Regions from separate parts of the Allobosea sp. GW821-FHT03A12 genome, predicted to be linked through region 1. Evidence: riboswitches for the same ligand, from Rfam matches in the RefSeq annotation. Region 1 holds a riboswitch; each other region holds the start of a gene.
The links. Region 1 has a riboswitch for cobalamin ahead of AC3WLC_RS02530 (hypothetical protein). Riboswitches for the same ligand answer to the same signal wherever they lie in the genome.
Positions count from the first base shown of each region.

Region 2: another riboswitch for cobalamin. It lies ahead of AC3WLC_RS10795 (ABC transporter substrate-binding protein); the one in region 1 lies ahead of AC3WLC_RS02530 (hypothetical protein).
Region 3: another riboswitch for cobalamin. It lies ahead of AC3WLC_RS22665 (CbtB domain-containing protein); the one in region 1 lies ahead of AC3WLC_RS02530 (hypothetical protein).

Region 1 is NZ_JBYSVZ010000001.1:529,847-532,100, reverse strand. Features, by position in the region: gene AC3WLC_RS02535 (TonB-dependent receptor) at 1-610, opposite strand, end outside; gene AC3WLC_RS02530 (hypothetical protein) at 607-1,353, opposite strand; cobalamin riboswitch at 1,586-1,788, opposite strand; gene AC3WLC_RS02525 (cobalamin-binding protein) at 1,806-2,254, opposite strand, start outside.
Region 2 is NZ_JBYSVZ010000003.1:675,391-677,644, reverse strand. Features, by position in the region: gene AC3WLC_RS10800 (FecCD family ABC transporter permease) at 1-348, opposite strand, end outside; gene AC3WLC_RS10795 (ABC transporter substrate-binding protein) at 345-1,382, opposite strand; cobalamin riboswitch at 1,589-1,798, opposite strand; gene AC3WLC_RS10790 (GlxA family transcriptional regulator) at 1,895-2,254, shown strand, end outside.
Region 3 is NZ_JBYSVZ010000006.1:80,875-83,128, forward strand. Features, by position in the region: gene cobO (cob(I)yrinic acid a,c-diamide adenosyltransferase) at 1-442, opposite strand, end outside; gene cobU (bifunctional adenosylcobinamide kinase/adenosylcobinamide-phosphate guanylyltransferase) at 442-954, opposite strand; cobalamin riboswitch at 1,077-1,256, shown strand; gene AC3WLC_RS22665 (CbtB domain-containing protein) at 1,292-1,465, shown strand; gene AC3WLC_RS22670 (CbtA family protein) at 1,476-2,231, shown strand.

The DNA.
Region 1 (2,254 bases):
GGGAGCCGCCGGAGATGCCGGCGTAATAATCGATGCTGTCATAGAGCCCGCCGGTCTGGGCCTTGCCTTGCAAGAGCCCCCAGGAGCCCCCTGCCCCTTCGATCATCGTGCCCGGCGCGGTGCGGCCGGTCTTCAGGAGGATGTTGATGACGCCGCCGATGTTCTGGCTGCCATAGACGACCGAGGACGGGCCGCGGATGATCTCGATGCGTTCGACATCGGCCGTCGACAGCTTGGACAGGTTTGCCGTGCCGGCGCGCCGGCCGTTCATCAGCACCAGCACCTGGCTGCGGAAGTCCTTGCCCTGCCCGTCGGTGGTGCCGCCGCGGATGTTGATCGAGGTCTGACCGGGCGTCCACTGGCTGAAAAAGCCGACGGCATTCTCGGCCAGCAGGTCAGTCAGCGACTGCGACCGGCTGCGCTCGATCTGCGCGGAATCGATGACCTGGACAGTGCCGGGAATGCTGCTGCGCGGTTCGGGGCGTCCGGTCGCCGTCACGACGAGTTCGTCGAGCTTGATCTCGGTCTGGGCGAAGGCAGGGGCACTCGCTGCTGCCGTCAGGCAGGTCGCGGCAAGCAGGCAGGCTTTGCGGGCATTCGGGCGGATCATGTCAGGTCCCAGACGAGGATGGCCGAGCGGCGATGGCAGGAGAGGCGGAAGCCGGCCGGCGTCGGCGCGGCCTGCTTGTAGAGGTGGTCGAAAAGCTGGGGCCGGCGCGGGTCGTCAGGCGCCCAGCCCAACCGGTCGGCCTGGAACGCCGCGAAGGCGGCGAGGTCCGGCAGCTCGAGCGAAAAGGTCCAGTCCGTCACGTCGGAGCGGTCGGGCAGGTCTGAGCCGAGCCGCGGCAGCACCAGATCGATGCCCGGCGTCTCGTCCTCGCGATGCCATTCGCGCGGCAGGCAGGCGGCAAGGATGAGCCCTTTCGGAGCAGCCTGTGCTGGCACGACCCAGACGATCTGACGGCGTGCCCAGCGCCGGCAGCGCCCGAGGAAGGCGAGCGGATCATGGAAATAGCCCGGCATCGTCGCCGCGAGGACCGTGTCGGCGGGCTCGCAGACAATGCGCTCATCATCCCAGCCGAGCGGGATGATCTGGGGCCGCTCGGCTCGGAGCGCGAGACGCCCCTGCATCACCGGTGACGGCTCGATCACCGTCCAATGGCTCGCGCGACCGAGCAAGGCTGCACCGAGCTGGCCGCCGCCCGCACCGACATCGACGAGATCGCCGATATCCGAGGTCAAGCGGCGGATGAGCGGCGCCACGCGCGACGCATAATCGGAACTGTCGATCGCGCTGGCATAAAGCGCGAGAGGGTCGAGCGAACCGGCATTCACCCACGTGGAAAGAGGCATAGCAGCATGCATGTCGCGGCTATGAATGATATGTTATATCATTACAAGTCATCTTGTCGGCCACAAGCGTCGCCGGCTTCGCCTGGCGCCAATGGCGGCAGCGCAGTCCCAGGTGCATGGTCATCGTCGTCAGCCCCTCGCTGTGCGGAACAGGGCTGCTCGGAAGCGCGGCAGATACGGCGGCAATCGCGGCCGGACATGCTGCGATCCGCCGGACACCCCGCCCGCGCGACATCAATACGCCGTCGGGGCAGGTCTCCTGGCTCGCGGATCAACGCTTTCGACCGTCTTCCCAGCGCTTGGCGCCAGTGACATCAGGGACGAAAACTCACCGCTTACAGTTGCGGGGGCAGCTCCGGATTGGGCGATCAATGCCGCACCGGATTCCCTCTTAGCTTCGGATCGCTCCGAAGACCTCGACGCGCGTCAACCTATATGGCGGGATTGTGGCGTCAACCCGCTACGTCGGCAGCGCCACCTAGGCTGTGGATGGCGCGGACGATCGCATCGAGCCCATCGGTCAGCGCGGCCGGGCCGGGCTGGAGGATGAGCGGCGATTTGATCTCGACGATCCGGCCATCGGCGACAGCAGGAATCGCCGACCAGCCGGGACGATCCATGATGCGCTGCGGCACGACCTTCTTGCCGCACCAGGAGGCAAGGATGAGATCCGGCGCAGCGGCGATTACCTCCTCGGAGCCGACGATCCTGTCGCGTGCCGCCTGCCCACGCGCCCTGTCCGCGAAGACATCGATCCCGCCGGCGATCCTGATCAGTTCGGAGACCCAGCCGATGCCCGATATCAGCGGCTCGTCCCATTCCTCGAAGTAGACCTTCGGCCGCCAGTCCAATGCTGGCGCGCGGGCCGCGATGTCCGCGAGCCGGCGCTCATAGGAACGCA
Region 2 (2,254 bases), on a different contig from region 1:
GGCGCCGGTCGAGGCGCCGGCGGAGATGCCGAGCACATAGGGCTCCGCCAGCGGGTTGCGCAGCAGAGCCTGCAGGATCGCGCCGGAGAGCGCCAGCGCGCCACCGCCGAGTCCCGCCATCAGCGCCCGGCTCAGGCGATAATCGAAGATCACGCCCTGCTGGATCGCGCTGACCGGGAAATCGAGATCGAACAGCCCATTGCCGAGCGCGCGCAGCGCCGTATCAAACGGGATGCGCATCTCGCCGATCGTCACCGCCAGCGCCACCGAAACGGTGAGCGCGACGAGCGAGGCCAGCGCGATCGCGATCCGCGCCGGCCAGTTCGGGCCGTGGGCAGCGTGGCTCAAGGAGAGAGGCCGAAGCCGGAGATCGCCTTGGCGAGCGTCTCGATACCGTCGACCGTGTCGAGCCCGGCGCGGGTGGCGCCGACATCCAGGATCACGATGCGGTTGTTCCTGACCGCGTCGAGCTTGCTGGCGACGGGGTCGGTCTTGAGGAAGTCGAGCTTCTTCTCGATATCATCGGCCGGAAAGCGGCGGCGATCCATCTTCACGGTGACGATCACAGCCGGGTTGGCGCCGGCGATGCTCTCCCAGCCGACCAGCGGCCATTCCTCGTTGGTGGTGATGATGTTGCGGGCGCCGAGCTTCGACAGGATATAGGCGGGCACGCCGTTCTTGCCGGCCATGAAGCCGTCGCCCTTGATGTCCTTGCTGGAGAACCAGACCACGACCGGCACGTCCCTGGCCTTGAGGCTGGCGACAGCCTGCACCGCCTTGTCCTCGCGCGCCTTCAGCTCGGCAATCAGCGCATCGGCCCGATCGGAGACGTCGAAAATCTGCCCGAACTCGCGGATGTTGCGATAGACCAGCTCCATCGTGAACATCTGGGTGCGCACGCCGTCGCCGGCGCCGGAATTGTCCTTGCCGACGCAGTCGGTCGGCGAGACGTAAGTTGGCACCTTGACCTTGGCGAACTGGTCGCGCTTGCCGACGATTCCGTTCGGCCCGACATGCCATTCGAACATCGCGGTGACGAGGTCGGGCTCCTGGGCGAGCACCGCCTCGAAGCTCGGATCGTTGTCGGCGAGGCGCTTCACCCTGGCGTTCACCGCCTCATAGGGCTTGGCGACCGGCGAAAACCAGACGGCGGTGCCGACGACGCGGTCGCCGAGACCGAGCGCGTAGAGGATCTCGGTCTGGGTCTGGCCGATCGCGACGACGCGCTTGGGCGGGGCGGCGAAGGTCACGCTCTCGCGGCAGTTCTCCAGGGTCAGCGGATATTGCGTCGGCGCCGCCAAGGCGGCACCCGCGACTAGGGTGCCGAGGAGCGCCGCGACGGGCGCCAGCGGCAGGCGGGTGATGTATCGCGTAGCCGGCACGGGACAAGCCTTGAATGTAACAATGTTGCATTTCTGATAGAAGGGACGGCGCGCAGCCGTCAAGCTCTGCGCGACAGCGCGGGCGGTGTTCACGAACATGGGTCTCATCGCTCCCCGAGATGGCAGGCGGGGAGCTGCGCAGGGGCGTGGATGGATGGAGGCATGGCCGCCATCGACACACAGCTCCGGAACACCCCGTCCGAAAGACGTCTTCGACGACCGGGGCAGGTCTCCTGGCTCGCGGGTCAGTGCCGCTTCCGCCCGGCCTTCCCGGCGCTGTCGGCGCCAGTGGACGATGGACGGAGAGCTCGCCGCTTACAGTTGCGGGGGCAGCCTCGGCTTTGGCGGAATACGCCTCACCGAATTCCCTCTTAGCTCCGGATGCGATCCGGAGAACCTCGATCGCGGCCACCCTATAAGGCCGCGCTGCACCGTCAAGCCCGTCCGCAGCCTTGCAGCGATGGCCACCGCCTCAAGGCTTGCTAAGGTAGGGCCAGGCCAAGGGGTGAGGCATGCAGAGCGAATACCGCGTCGCCATTGTCGTGCTGCCGAACTTCACCCTGCTCGCCCTGTCCAGTGTCGTCGACACGCTCCGGCTGGCGAATCGGGCGCTGGGACGCGAGGCCTACAGCTGGACCGTCTACGGGCTGCAGGACACCGTGGCGGCCTCGAGCCATGTCGGCATCGTCCCCGACAGGCTGCTGGCGGGCGTGCATGACGACGAGGCCGACATCGCCATCGTCTGCGGCGGGATCGGCGGCCATCTCTACAATGAGCGCCATTTGCGGGCGTGGTTGCGGGATCTCGACAGCCGCGGCGCGATCATCGGCGCGATCTCGACCGGCATCTGGCAGGTGGCCCGCGCCGGCCTG
Region 3 (2,254 bases), on a different contig from region 1:
CGAGCGGCAGGTAGTCGTAGCGCAGGGCGATGTTGAGCTCGTCGAGCACTACGAGCCGGATGCTTTCGTCGGCCATCAACTCCTTCGCCTTCTCGAAGGCGCGGGTCGCGGCGGCGATGTCGCGGGTCTTGTCCTGCGTCTCCCAGGTGAAGCCCTCGCCCATGGAATGCCAGGAAATCTGGTCACCGAAGGCCTCCAGCGCCTTGCGCTCGCCGGTCGACCAGGCGCCCTTGATGAACTGGACGACGCCGATGCGCCAGCCATGGCCAAGCGCGCGCAGGATCAGGCCGAAGGCGGCGGTCGACTTGCCCTTGCCCGGACCGGTGTTGACGATCAGCAGGCCCTTTTCCAGCGTCTTGCCGGCGACCTCGGCGTCCTGCACCGCCTTGCGCTTTGCCATCTTCGCCTTGTGGCGGGCGGCGTCCTCGGCCTCGGTCGTCATCACTTCACCTGCATCGGCAATCCGGCGACCATGAAGACCACGCGCCCGGCCTGCGCCGCAAGCCGCTGATGCAGGCGGCCGGCCTCGTCGCGGAAGCGCCGGGCGAGCGCATTGTCCGGCACGATGCCGAGGCCGACCTCGTTCGAGACCAGCACGATAGGCGCGCTGGCCTCGCGGCAAGCGGCGATAAGCTCGCCGGTCGCGATTGCGATGTCGCGCTCGGCGAGCAGCAGATTGGTCAGCCACAGCGTCAGGCAATCGACGAGAATCGGCTGACCGGCCCGTGCATTGCGAATCGCCTCGGGCAGGGCGACGGGCGCATCGACGGTCTGCCAGTCGCGCGAGCGGCGGGCTCGGTGCTCGGCGATGCGGGCGCGCATCTCGTCGTCATAAGCCTGCGCGGTCGCGATATAGGTCCAGGGCGCCGGCAGCGCCTCGACCAGCGCCTCGGCATGGCGGCTCTTGCCGGAGCGGGCACCGCCGAGGACGAGAGTGAGCAGAGGAAGGGTCATGTCCTGGTCTCCGCGTCATGCTCGGGCGCAGACCCGAGCATCTCTTTCAGGAGATTCTCGGCTCTTCGCTACGCTTCGGCCGAGAATGACGAGACTGCATTGCACAGTGCCTACCGGATGGCTAATGATCGTCGCTGACGGTGCCTCGACAACGAGGTGAAAAGGGAACGCGGTGAAAGGCCGCGGCTGCCCCCGCAACTGTAAGCGGCGCGTCCTGCGCCATCGGCCACTGGGTTTCCCGGGAAGGCGGAGCAGGACACCAAGCCGTGAGCCAGGAGACCTGCCGTCGTCCGATGTCGTCCAGCAGGCTGCCGGTGGGGTGGCCAGGAGTGAGCCAATGAACACCGCAACCGTCACCAGCCAGACCAGCGTTTCGGAGCGGGCGAAAGCCGTCGCCGCCGCGCTGATCCTCGGCTTCGTGCTGATCTACACCGTCGGCTTCGCCGCCTCGTCCACTGTCCACAACGCGGCGCACGACACTCGTCACGGCCTCGCCTTCCCCTGTCATTGAGGGAAAGCACATGGTCACGCGTGTTCTCACGGTCAGCATCCTGGCCGGGCTTCTGGCTGGGCTGCTGATCTCGGCGCTCCAGCACGTCACCACCACCCCGCTGATCCTCAAGGCCGAGACCTATGAGGCCGCATTCCGCTCGCAGGGCGCACCGATGAAGGCCGCCTTCTCTGACGGTGCCCGCATCATTCTCGCCCATAACGACCCGAAGGCCGGGGCGGACCATACCGGTGAGCATGAATGGAAGCCGCAGGACGGCCTCCAGCGTACCGCCTTCACCAGCCTGGTGACGATCGGCACCGCGATCGGCTTCGCCGCATTGCTGCTCGCCGGAATGATCGCCGCGAACGAGCAGATCGACCAGCGCCGGGCATTGGCCTGGGCCGTCTGCGGCTTCCTCGCCTTCGGGCTCGCCCCGGCGATGGGGCTGGCGCCGGAATTGCCGGGCTCCGCCGCGGCCGAACTGCAGCACCGCCAGCTCTGGTGGCTGCTGACGGCGGTCGTCACCGCCGGCGCGCTCTTTGTCTTCCTGCGCGTCGAGGCTTCCTGGGCGCGGGCGCTTGCCGTGCTGGCGCTGCTGCTGCCACATCTGATCGGCGCGCCGCACCTGGCGGCGCCGGAGAGCAAGGTGCCGGCCGAGATCGCCGCGCATTTCGCCGCGCTCTCGCTCGCCATCCAGGCCGCGCTCTGGCTCGTCACCGGCTTCGCCGTCGGCGTGCTCTGGCCTTGGGCCACGCGCCGCAGCGCCGTCGCCGCGGCGGCCTGACGCCTCGCGCAGCCAGAAACGGC